2 regions of the Rhodococcus sp. PSi06 genome follow, and region 2 is predicted to be linked to the other one. Evidence: predicted binding sites of a transcription regulator. Region 2 holds the regulator's gene; the other holds the start of a gene.
The links. Region 2 encodes LexA, which represses DNA repair genes until DNA is damaged. Its sites were predicted from a motif close to CGAACANNTGTTCG; they were not measured.
Positions count from the first base shown of each region.

Region 1: a site for LexA is predicted at 4,749-4,762, ahead of ACFI9K_RS20150 (HNH endonuclease signature motif containing protein). Genes of this name have one in related genera too.

Region 1 is NZ_JBHNYO010000016.1:44,224-50,333, forward strand. It holds gene ACFI9K_RS20120 (carbon-nitrogen hydrolase family protein) at 1-422, opposite strand, end outside; gene ACFI9K_RS20125 (MSMEG_0567/sll0787 family protein) at 419-1,831, opposite strand; gene ACFI9K_RS20130 (MSMEG_0568 family radical SAM protein) at 1,833-2,888, opposite strand; gene ACFI9K_RS20135 (MSMEG_0572/Sll0783 family nitrogen starvation response protein) at 2,900-3,424, opposite strand; gene ACFI9K_RS20140 (hypothetical protein) at 3,658-4,053, shown strand; gene ACFI9K_RS20145 (hypothetical protein) at 4,046-4,456, shown strand; gene ACFI9K_RS20150 (HNH endonuclease signature motif containing protein) at 4,777-6,096, shown strand.
Region 2 is NZ_JBHNYO010000005.1:264,118-270,227, forward strand. It holds gene ptsP (phosphoenolpyruvate--protein phosphotransferase) at 1-215, shown strand, start outside; gene ACFI9K_RS09380 (uracil-xanthine permease family protein) at 236-1,507, shown strand; gene ACFI9K_RS09385 (acyl-CoA dehydrogenase family protein) at 1,661-2,803, shown strand; gene lexA (transcriptional repressor LexA) at 2,896-3,573, opposite strand; gene ACFI9K_RS09395 (hypothetical protein) at 3,953-4,381, shown strand; gene nrdR (transcriptional regulator NrdR) at 4,482-4,946, shown strand; gene hrpA (ATP-dependent RNA helicase HrpA) at 4,959-6,110, opposite strand, start outside.

The DNA of each region.
Region 1 (6,110 bases), on a different contig from region 2:
GAGTAGCTTTCTCCTGCGTCGTAGCACAGGTTTTCGCCGAGTGGCTGATGCACCTTGCGGTACGAACCGAGGATGCCGCTGCCGTCGACGGTCACTGCGGCGTTGTAACGGGTGTCGCCGTCCTTCTCGCAGAACCCGAACGTCACGACGGTATCGCCTGCCATGTCGATGACGCGCTTGACCTCCGGTCCGTCGAGTTCCAGGGCCGGCGGCAGTGCCTTCAACCGGCGCTGTCGCGATTCCTCGGTCTCGTCGCCGCCGCCGAGGCTGGGCAAGTACCCGCCCAGGCACGCTTCCGGTAGCACCAGCAGTTGACTACCCCGATTACGCGATTCCTCGAGTAGGGCGGCGATAGTGGCGTATCCCTGTTCCATGTCGCGGCCGAATTCGGCTGCGGCCACGGAGATCGTGATGTCGTTCATGCTTCTCCCAATCCGGTCACAGTGGAGGTGACCGCGCGAGTGGTGATTCCATCGGGCCATCGCAAGGCGACGCCCGGAATGTTCGTGAGCTCTCCGCATTCTGCGGACAGTGCAGGTCCGGACGGTGCAGTCGGTGCACCGGGACGGTCCACGGTGATCATCGCGAACCCGGGAAAACACGTGATCCATTCACCCATCGATGCCGAGTCGGGCTTCGGGATCGAGGAGATGTCCAATACGGCACCGGTTCCGCTGGCCTCGGCCAGCATCCCGGTAGTGCCCGCCAAGCCGGCCATCGAGATGTCCTTGGCGGCCTTGGGAGCGGTTCGGGCGACGAACGATGCCATCACCGCCAATTCGGCGGAATTGCGTCGTGACGTCGAATCCCATTGCTGACCCTGATATCCACGACGCCAACCGCCTTCGACGTCTGCGGTCAGTGTCAACCGATCGCCGACGCTGCCGCCGCCCGCGGGAACCGGGTCGGTCGTGCGACCCAGCGCGGTGACCGACAGCGACGACGGAACCCCGGCCTGAGTATGGCCTCCAAGCACCGGAACCTGCCACGCCACGGACGCATTGGCGAGACCGCGGATGATGCGGGTCAGTCGAGACTGCGTGGGTGCTCCGACGGAATCGAGCATGCCGACTGCGTCGGCACCCATCGCCGACAGGTCGTTGAGGTTGACCAGTGCCGCACACCAGCCGGCCCATTCCGGATCGCGGTCGACCATCGAGGGAATGATCGCATCACAGGCTGCGATCATGTCGCTTCCCGGTACCGGCACTCCGTCGTCGCCTCGAAAGCCTTTGACACCGAGCCCCAGTGGCTGCGCTTTCAGGGGCGCGAGAACACCGGCGAGCATCGCCTTGGTCGACGACACCAGCCGTTCGATTCGGTCGATGGGCCAGTACATCGCCACGTGTGGAGTGTCGGCGACCTTCACGTCTCCGCGCCTGATCCAGCCGAGTCGGGTGAACAGTGGCTCGTGACGCTGCTGCACCGTCGCATCGAAACGCAGCACGCCCCGACTCTCGGCATGCGCGCAAGCCGCACGAACCAGCGCCGGCCCCACTCCGGATGTGCGGGCTGACGAGGCGACCACCAGTCGGCTGCCGGCCCACCATCCGAGATCCGTTGCCGTGCAGGGTGCCAGCCGTACTCCGCCGAGCACGGTGCCGTCCCGGTCGGTGGCGACGAGAACGACCGTGCGGGGATCGTCATCGATGTCGTCGTGATCGGTACCGGTGAACAAGCCCTGTTCGGCGACGAACGTCTCTCTACGCATAGCCCGGTACGCGCTCAGTTGGGCCGGGCTCTCGCACGGTTGAACCAAGTATTCGGACTCCACGACACTGATTGCAGCGCCTGATAATCCGGCAAGATCCTGCGCATCCAACCCGTACATGTCAGCCTCCCGCATTCTGCAGAACGCTGCACGCACCGCAGGCCGCGCAGCCTGCCTTCTGCTCGGATCCGAGCATTGCCGCCGCTTGTAGTTCCTTGGCGACGCGTCGGGTGACGCTTTCGAGGACGTCGGGAGTGGGTGCCGTCGCCCGATCGACATCGACCGCCAACGTGCCCGCGAGCGGCCGAAACGGAACCACGAACGGATACACACCCATCTCGATCAGTTCGGCTGCGCCCGAAACCAATTCGTCGGGATCCTCACCGAGACCGACCAGGATGTACGTCGATACCTGATTGCGTCCGAAGACGCGGACTGCTTCTTTCCATGCCGCGCGGTACTCGTCCATCGATACCGAGGCCTTGCCCGGCATCCATCTGCCACGTACGTCGTCGTCGAGTGATTCGACGTGGATACCGATGGATTCGGCTCCGGCGTCGTACAGGTCCTGGATGGTCTGCAGGTCGCCGGGCGGTTCGCACTGCACCTGAATCGGTAGCTCCGGAACCACGGCCTTGATGGCTTTCACACATCGGGCCAGGTGACGGGCACCGCGATCCTTCGCGGCCGAAGTGCCCGTCGTCATGACCATCTGGGTGACCCCGTCCAGCCGTACCGCCGCCTCGGCCACCTCGGCCAGTTGTGCCGGGGTCTTGACAGCAATGGTGTCGCCCGCCTCCAGAGACGCTTCGATGGAACAGAAGCGGCACCGTTGATCAGCGTCGTAGCGGATGCACGTCTGTACGACGGTCGTGGCCAGAACACTGGTGCCGTGCAGCTTGGCAATCTTCTCGTACGCGATGCCGTCGGCGGTGGAGAGGTCGTAGAACTTCGGGCGATCGACAGCCTGAACGTCGAGTCCGATATCGTTGCCGTCGAACAGAACCCGACCCTCTTCGAGGACGTACGGACTGAGCGGGTTACGTGGGATGGCAGCGCCGAGACCATCGATGCGGACATGTCCATCGTCACTCGGGCCGGCACCGGCAGTTCTGGACACCGGCGTCGCTCCTCGAATGCCGAGCAACGCCAGGTCCACGCGTGTAGAGATGGACATAGAACCGTCTCCTAGACCATGTAGGTCGAATTGATGATGGCACCCTTGCGCGCGTAGTGGATCAACGCGTCCTGCACGTCCAAGGGGTGAGCCGGGATGACACCCTCGATGAGGTCTTCTTCGCGACCTCCGTGCAGGGCCAAACCGAAGCGGCAACAGAACACGGTGCCGCCCTCGGCAATGAACGTCGCGAGGGAGTCGTTGATGTTCTGTTCACCTGGGAATCCGGAGTCGCCGGTGGTCGGGAAGCCGCGGGTGGCAAGGCAATTGATCGCGCCGGGACCGTAGAAGTACATGGCCGACTCGAATCCCTTGCGCAGAGCGCGGGTGGCCTGAAGCACCGCAACGAACGATACCGACGACTCGTGTGCGATGCCGTGCACCAACGTGAAGTAGCTCTCGCCGTTCTCTGCCTTGTAGTCGGGGAAGATCTTGGTGGAACCGTAGATGTTGCTGCCCTTGGGAAGTGAGGGATGCGGAATCTCCTCGAGGGACTTCTTGATGTTCTCGGCGATGGTCTGGTCGAGATCTGACACGTGCGTCTCCTGAGGTTCGCAGAGCGGGCTGAGTTGCGGTGGACACCGATGGCCACACGAGAAAAGCGTCATGTCCGGCGAGAGAGCAGATCCTCTGCGGCCATGTGACAAGTACAGGCCTCGTCGATTTCCGACTGGTCACGCTCGGAACAACGTCGTGTTTCGAGGGCCTCACAGTGTTGACGTGGCGTTACGCGGCTACTGTGGAAGCAGATCCATCCACCCACCGCAGCATGACGAGGAACTCGATGATCGGCGCCGTCACCGGCTTGTTGTACGCGTTGTCCCTGGTAGTGGGGATCTGGGTGCTCGTGAAGCTCGCCGCCAACAAGCCCGTTCTGCTGAAGAACAAGGCCGACCGTGCACTGTTCTGGACAATCGCGGCCACCGAAGGCGTGGTGGCACTGCAGGCCGTCATCGGGTTCGTGATGATGTTCACCTCCGATCGCGAGATTCACCGATTGACGTTCGGCTCGTATCTCGTCGGATTGCTGTTCCTGCTTCCGTTGGGAACGTGGTGGTCCCTGGGCGACCGCTCCCGTGGCGGCACAGCGGTACTGCTCGTCGCCGTCCTCACCCTCGCAGCCATGGTGTTGCGCCTGAGCCAGATTTGGGCCGGATATGCCTGACAAACTGCAACAAGCCACTCGCACCGGCTTCGGGCGCTTCCTCATCGCCGTCTACGCCGTGTTCGCGGTTGCCGCGACCTCGCGTTCGATCGTGCAGCTCACCACGAGGTTCGACAACGCCCCGGTCGCGTTCCTGCTCTCGGCCTTCGCAGCGGTGGTCTACATCATCGCGACGGTCGGACTGGCACGGGCAACAGAAGCCTCGCGACGAGTGGTGACGGTCTCCTGCATCATCGAACTCGTCGGAGTCATCGCAATCGGCACCCTCAGCTACATCCAGCCCCAGGACTTCCCGGAGCCGACGGTGTGGTCGCACTTCGGATCCGGATACGTCTTCATTCCGGTTGTCCTACCCATCGCCGGATTGTGGTGGTTGCGAAAGACTCGACAGCAGTCGGTGTGATCCGTTGACGTCGACCATCACTGGCTTTCTTTCGTAGCGGCGCACGGTGAGGCGGTACTACGGCGCGCCATCTGCGAGCTGAACGACGCCTCCGACAGATGTCAGCTCGAGCCCGCGACGTAATTCTGATCCTTACTTCGCCGCGACGGTACGTCTCCCAGGTCGAGTTTTCGTTGGATCCCGACGGAGCCTGGAGCGCTGAGCCCAGGGACCTAACACGGGGTACCGACAGGTTTACCTTCGCGAATACTTGTGCAGGGCAATAGTTTTCGATTGCACCATCATTGCCAGTCGAACGCACGTTCGATACACTTACTTCCATGACCACCGAGATCTGGCAACTGAGCGAAGCAGAACTGCTCGCCGACGCTGCCGCGGTCTCCCACCAGATTCAGTTGTTGGAAGCCCGACGCATCGCCCTCGTCGCTGAAATCGACACCCGCGTGAGCCGCGAGAAGCTCGGCTTCCCCGGACCCGCAGGCTGGCTGACCTCCACCACCCTCCTCACCCCGAGCAAAGCGAACAAGATCCTGGCCCTCGCCCGCGGGTTGAAGAACTTCCCCGACATCGCCGACGCGGTGAACACCGGCGTCATGACCGTCGATCACGCCGCCCTCATCCTCGCCTTCGCCGAAACCCCACCCAAACTCCTCCCGCAAGAAGGCCGCGACATGGCCCGCGCAGCGATGATCGCCGCCGCCACCGGACCCGAAGCCCGCACCGACCGCATTCGCGAAGCCATCACCAACCTCACCGACAGATTCGGCGGCAACAAGCCACCACCGGAAGACACCGACCGCAACGAACTCTTCGCCTCGAAAACCCTCAACGGACGTCTCGTGGCGAAAATGGATTTCGATGCGATCACCGGAGAAAAGCTGCTCACCGCACTCTCGCCGTTGACCGAACCCCGCCCAGCCGCCGACGGCACCCCCGACGAACGCAGTCCCGCACGGCGACGCGCCGACGCCTTCGGGCACATCCTCGACCGCTACCTCGCCTCCAGTAACCGCCCCACCGAAGGCGGAGAAAAACCGCACGTCAACCTGCACATCCGCTTGCAGGACCTCCAGAACCTGGCCGGCCAGAGCAGCGACGACATCACCGACGACGAAACCACACGCGCTGCAGCAGAATCCGGCAACGAGGCCAGTTCAGTGACTGCGGATCGTGGCGCATATCGCGACCTGTTCGGCGACGGCACCACCGTAGGGTGGCTGCCCTGGATGGGACCACTCTCCCGCAACACCTCCCGCCAACTCGCCTGCGACTGTGTCCTCACCGCGATCGTCATGGACGAGAACGGCAACCCACTGAACCTCGCCCGCACCGCCCGCACCGTCACCGCGAAACAGAAACGCGCCCTCACAGCCCGCGATCACGGGTGCGCCTTCCCCGGCTGCGGCAAACCCGCCGCCTGGACCGAAGGCCACCACATCTGGCACTGGACCGACGGCGGCCCCACCGATATTAACAATCTGGTTCTGCTCTGCGGGTTCCACCACCGACTCATCCACCACTCCGACTGGGAAGTCTTCATCGCCGCCGACAACCACCCCTGGTTCGTACCCCCGGCCACCGTCGACCCGTACCGACAACCCCGCCAATCCCACGCCCGCGCCGGCCCCCACATCGCCTAAGCCCGAGCAAAAAC
Region 2 (6,110 bases):
GCGTCTGCGGCGAGGCCGCTGCCGATCCGCTACTGGCCTGTGTGTTGGTCGGACTCGGCATCACCTCCCTGTCTGCCGCGTCTGCTGCCGTCGCGCACGTGGGTTCCAAGTTGGCCACGGTCACGCTCGACCAGTGCAAGACGGCAGCGGCCGCTGCCCTGAAGACGGACAGCACCGCGGCTGCCCGCGAGGCAGTGAGCGCGATCCTCGGCTGACCGCTTAGTCTGCTCGAATCATGAGAAATCTTGGTTGGACGCTGCACGGAAATGGAAGAACCGTCGAGGCCGGAGCGGTGGTGTCGCCGGACGAGCGATTGACCTGGCCCCGCACCATCGGCATCGGGATGCAGCACGTCGTCGCGATGTTCGGTGCCACACTGCTGGTTCCGACGATCACCGGCTTCCCGGTGTCGACGACACTGCTGTTCTCGGGCATCGGAACGGTGCTGTTCCTGATCATCACCCGCGGTCGGGTGCCCAGCTACCTCGGGTCGTCCTTCGCATTCCTGGCTCCGCTCGGTGCCACCCAGGCCAACGGCCCAGCCGCGCAACTCGGTGCCGTCCTGTGCGTCGGTGTCGTGCTGGCGGCCATCGGCTTCGTGGTGAAGTTCGCCGGTCGGCGTGTGCTCGACGCAGCGATGCCTCCGGTGGTGACCGGTGCAGTGGTGGTGTTGATCGGGCTCAATCTGGCCCCGGCTGCAACAACATCGTTCGAGGCGCAGCCCTTGATCGCCGCAGTGACGCTGGTTGCCATTCTGCTGGCCACTGCCGTAGGACCGGGGCTGCTGGGCAGGCTCGGGATTCTGCTCGGTGTCGTCGTGGGCTGGGTGTTCGCCGCCGTCACCGGCGGAATCGCGCAACCGCGCCTCGACGCTCTGAGCGCGGCGAGCTGGATCGGCCTGCCGGAGTTCCGTGGACCGTCGTTCGAGCTGTCGGTGATCCTGGTGGCACTGCCGGTGGTGATCGTCCTCGTCGCCGAGAACGTCGGACACGTCAAGGCTGTCGCCGCGATGACCGGCAAGAACCTCGACGACGTGGCCGGGGACGCGCTGATCGCCGACGGGTTGGCGACCACTCTGGCCGGAGCCGCCGGTGGCTCGGGCACCACCACGTACGCAGAGAACATCGGCGTCATGGCAGCCACGCGCGTCTATTCGACGGCCGCGTACTGGGTCGCCGCTGCCACCGCGATAGTGCTGGCGTTCTCTCCCAAGTTCGGTGCCCTGATCTTCACCGTCCCCGACGGCGTCATCGGGGGAGCGACCCTGGTCCTGTACGGACTCATCGGGCTGCTGGGCGTTCGGATCTGGACCGACGCCAAGGTCGACTTTGCCGATCCGGTCAACCTGATCGTCGTCGCCGCGGCGCTCGTCGCGGGCATCGGCGACCTCACGCTGTCGGTCGGATCGGTCGAACTGGGCGGGATCGCGTGGGGTTCGCTCGGCATCCTGCTCGGCTATCCGATCGTCTCGGCGCTCGCGAGAAGCACCGCGAACCGGCGGACTTAGCGGGGGCGGTCACGGATCGCGCACGTTTTGGTCATCGACCCCCGGTATACCGCGAACGTACTGTTGAACGGTGACGTCAGTCGCACCGACGACCGCGCTGTGACACCCCTTTCTCGTGGTCGACGACGGTGCGCATCGAACAAGGAGATCTGCGTGGACCGCACACTTTTCGAGCCCGAGCACGAGCTGTTCCGGGAGTCGTACCGGAAGTTTCTCGAACAGCACGTAGCGCCCAACCATGCCAAGTGGGAAGAGCAGAACATCGTCGACCGCGGTGTCTGGGTAGAGGCCGGCAAGCAGGGCTTCCTCGGAACTGCCGCACCGGAGGAGTTCGGCGGCGGCGGCGTCAAGGACTTCCGCTACAACGCCATCGTGACCGAGGAAACCACCCGCGGCGGCTACAGCGGCATCGGCTTCACGCTGCACAACGACGTCGTCGCGCCGTACTTCATCGAACTGGCCAACGACGAGCAGAAGCAGCGTTGGCTCCCCGGATTCTGCTCGGGTGAGCTGATCACCGCGATCGCCATGACCGAGCCGGGCACCGGAAGCGATCTGCAGGGCATCAAGACCAAGGCCGTGCGCGACGGCGACGACTGGGTCCTGAACGGATCGAAGACGTTCATCACCAACGGGATCAACGCCGATCTGATCATCGTCGTAGCGTGCACCGACCCCGAGAAGGGTGCCCAGGGCTTCAGCCTGCTGGTAGTGGAGCGCGACATGCCCGGTTTCGAGCGGGGACGCAACCTCGACAAGATCGGCATGAAGGCCCAGGACACCGCCGAACTCAGCTTCACCGACGTTCGCGTGCCCGCCGCCAACCTGCTCGGTGAAGAGGGCATGGGCTTCATCTACCTCATGCAGAACCTTCCCCAGGAACGCCTCTCGATCGCCGTGGTTGCAGCAGCGGCCATGGAATCGGCACTGGACATGACCATCCAGTACTGCCGCGACCGCAAGGCGTTCGGGAAGTCGATCGGCAAGTTCCAGAACACCCGATTCGTGTTGGCGGAGTTGGCCACCGAAACCACCGCCACTCGAATCATGGTGGACAAGTTCATCGAACTGCTCAACGAAGGCAAGTTGACAGTCCAGGAAGCCGCGATGGCGAAGTGGTGGACCACCGAGAATCAGGTCAAGCTGATCGACCGGTGCCTGCAGTTGCACGGCGGCTACGGCTACATGAAGGAATACCCGATCGCCAAGGCCTACATGGACTCTCGCGTCCAGACGATCTACGGCGGCACCACCGAGATCATGAAGGAGATCATCGGTCGCGGACTGAACCTCTGATTCGTCCGAACCTCCGATCGGTAGACGCTCGACACGGCAAGGGCCGCAGCACATGTGCTGCGGCCCTTCCCGTGTCACTGCCGAAGCAATTCCTACAGCTTGCGCATCACGGTGACTACCTTGCCGAGGATGGCGGCATTGTTACCAGGAATCGGCTCGAACAGTGGGTTGTGCGGCAGCAACCACACCTCACCCTTCGACCGCTTGAACGTCTTGACGGTGGCCTCACCGTCGATCATCGCGGCCACGATGTCTCCGTTGTCTGCCACGGACTGCTGGCGAACGACGACCCAGTCACCGTCGCAGATCGCTGCATCGATCATCGATTCACCGACGACCCTCAGCAGGAACAGCGAACCCTGACCGACCAACTCGCGGGGGAGCGGGAACACATCCTCGACGGCTTCCTCGGCGAGGATCGGTCCACCGGCGGCGATCCGCCCCAGCACCGGTACGAACGTCGGAGTCGGCAGGCGATCCTGATCCTCGGACGAACCGTCGACCGCAGCGGCAGCCTGATCTGCCTGCACCTCGTCGAGACCGCGAACGTCGACCGCGCGGGGGCGATTGGCGTCGCGCCGCAGGAATCCCTTCCGCTCCAGGGTGCGGAGCTGATGAGCAACGGACGACGTGGACGTCAGGCCGACGGCGTCCCCGATCTCACGAATGCTGGGCGGGTAACCGCGCTCGGTCACCGAAGCCCGAATGACCTCGAGTACCTTCCGCTGTCGCTCCGTCAGGCCGGCGCTGATGTCGGTGCCGACTTCCATGGCCTTGGGCGTCGGCTCCGCGGCGGGCTTCGCGGCCGCGGCCTTGGTGGTCGCGGAACCCGGCGTCTTCGAACCCGTCGTCTTGGAACCCGTGGTCGACCTCGTCGAGGTCTGGTCCTTCATGCTGTCGGCCTCCTGCTGATGTCCTGGATCCGGTCTGCGTGATGAATTCTGCGCGGACTGGAGTTGATGGTGTCGACTCGTGTGGCGTGTGGTTTCTGACACGAATCTAGCGTGTATCAGCTGTTGAATCAAACATCTGTTCGACTCGTGTCGCGTTTTCTACAGACTTTGTCGGAGGCTCGTGATAGAACTTCGAACAAGCGTCCATCGAACGCCTGATCGAAAAAGCGATCCAACGAGCGAAGACGAGGTTCCGATGACCATCACCACCGATCGCCCCACCACCGTAGGTGTCCGTACCCGGTCCACTGGCGTCGAGCGTCGTCGACGTGCTCGTCCCGCGCTGCGCAATTCCCCCGCGACGCGGACTTCTCTCCAGACGCGGAGTTCTCTCGAGACGCACGGAGCACAGACGTCAGCGTGCCTGCCGGTTCTGGAGCCGTCCTGGACCGACGTCACCGACCGCGAGGCCGCCGATCGCGCCTTCGACGAGACCTCGGCGCACTTCGCCGGTCAGCCGGTGCGGATGCGATCGCTGGTGCTGTGGATGCTGGCAGTCGTCGTCGTCGCCGGTGGCCTGATCGGAATCGCGAACGTGCGAGCCGCAACACCCGATGCGGGACAGCCTGCCGGTGTGGTCGAGGTTCACGATGGAGCTGTGGTCGAGTACGCGCCCGGCAGATGACCACCGGCCCCAGTGCACGCAGAATGACTGAGTATCCTCGACTGACTGCCCCGACACGAATGTTCGACGTCGGTGCATCGGCTACGACGGAGGCTCCCACATGCATTGCCCGTTCTGCAGGCACCCCGACTCACGCGTGGTCGATTCGCGTGAAATGGACGAGGGGCAAGCAATTCGGCGGCGTCGCTCATGCCCCGAGTGTGGTCGACGATTCACCACGGTCGAGGCTGCAGTGCTGGCCGTCGTGAAGCGCAGCGGGGTCACCGAACCGTTCAGCCGTGAAAAGGTCGTCAAGGGAGTACGTAGAGCCTGCCAGGGCAGGGATGTCGACAACGACGCACTTAACCTGCTCGCTCAGCAGGTGGAAGATGCCATCCGCGCTGCCGGTTCCGCCGAAATTCCCAGCAACGAAGTGGGACTGGCCATTCTGGGTCCGCTACGTGACCTGGACGAGGTCGCGTATCTGCGATTCGCCTCCGTCTATCGTTCCTTTAGCTCGGCCGAGGATTTCGAGAAGGAAATACGTGAGCTGCGCAAGCACCGAGAGTCGGCCGACGTCGACTGACAGCCCAGCGCGTCAGCGGGCCTGATCGGAGATCGCCTTCTCGATGCGCTTCTCCGAGACCGGATATGCAGTGCGAATTCCTTGCGCGAACAGCCCTACCCGCAATTCTTCGATCATCCAGAACAGCTCCTGCACGCCTGCGCTGTTCTTTCGGCTCTCCGGGAGCGAATCCAGCAGCCTTCCGTACGAGGCGTAGACGCGGTCGAGTACATCCATCGCAGCAGCATCCCGGCCTGCGCTGCTCGGAAGCGCGGCCAACCTCTTGGCCGCTGCGGCGAGATATCGCGGCAGGTCCGCCAGTCTGCGAGAACCGAACTCGGTGATGAAGCCCCGAAAGATCAACCCCTCGAGCTGTTCGCGCACATCCTCGGCAGGCTCACCCGATGCCGCCTGTAGTCGACCCGATACCGCAAGAGCGGCCGTCAATACGGGGCGCACAAGGGCCAGCACTGCGGCGGTGCGCTGGGGAACCTCGGCATTGACCGATGCCCGCAGTGTCTCGAACGCCTCCGGATCTCGAACCGGACCGCCGTGCGCGTCCATTGCTTCCTCGACCGCGAGAACTCGGCATTCCTCGAGGAGGGCATCGACACCCCCATACGGATTCTGGCCGAGCGCAAGGCGTTCCGCAGTGGGCAGACCGGCCAGCAGAGCTTTGGTACCTTTCGGTGCCGTCGACAGCAGTAGCGTCCGTGTTCCGGAGCGCATCGCTGCTCGCTGTTGGGCGGGGGTACTCAGGACTCGAACCGCAACTCCCGGGCCTTCCGGCACCAACGCCGGGTATCCGGTGACCTTCTGTCCGCCCACATCACGGGTGACCGTCGGCTCCAGGCGGCCCAAAGTGCCGGAAGTCCATGCGAGAGTAGGTGCGCGCTCCGCGTCGCCGACCGCACTGGCAACCTGACGACCGACTTCGCCGGACAAGCTGGTGCGCAGAACGGTCAGATCCTTGTTGCTGCCCAACACCTTTCCGGACGGGTCTACGGCGGCAAATGTCATCTTCAGATGCTCGGGCAGCGCCGCAGTGTCGAAATCCTTCGCGGTGATGTGGCACTGGGCGGCCCTCGACAGCTCGCGAGCCAGGGCAGTCACCAGAGTTTCGGCGCGCGGCTTCATGACCGCCAGCGCGGCGGCAGCGAAGTCGGGAGCAGGGACAACGTTACG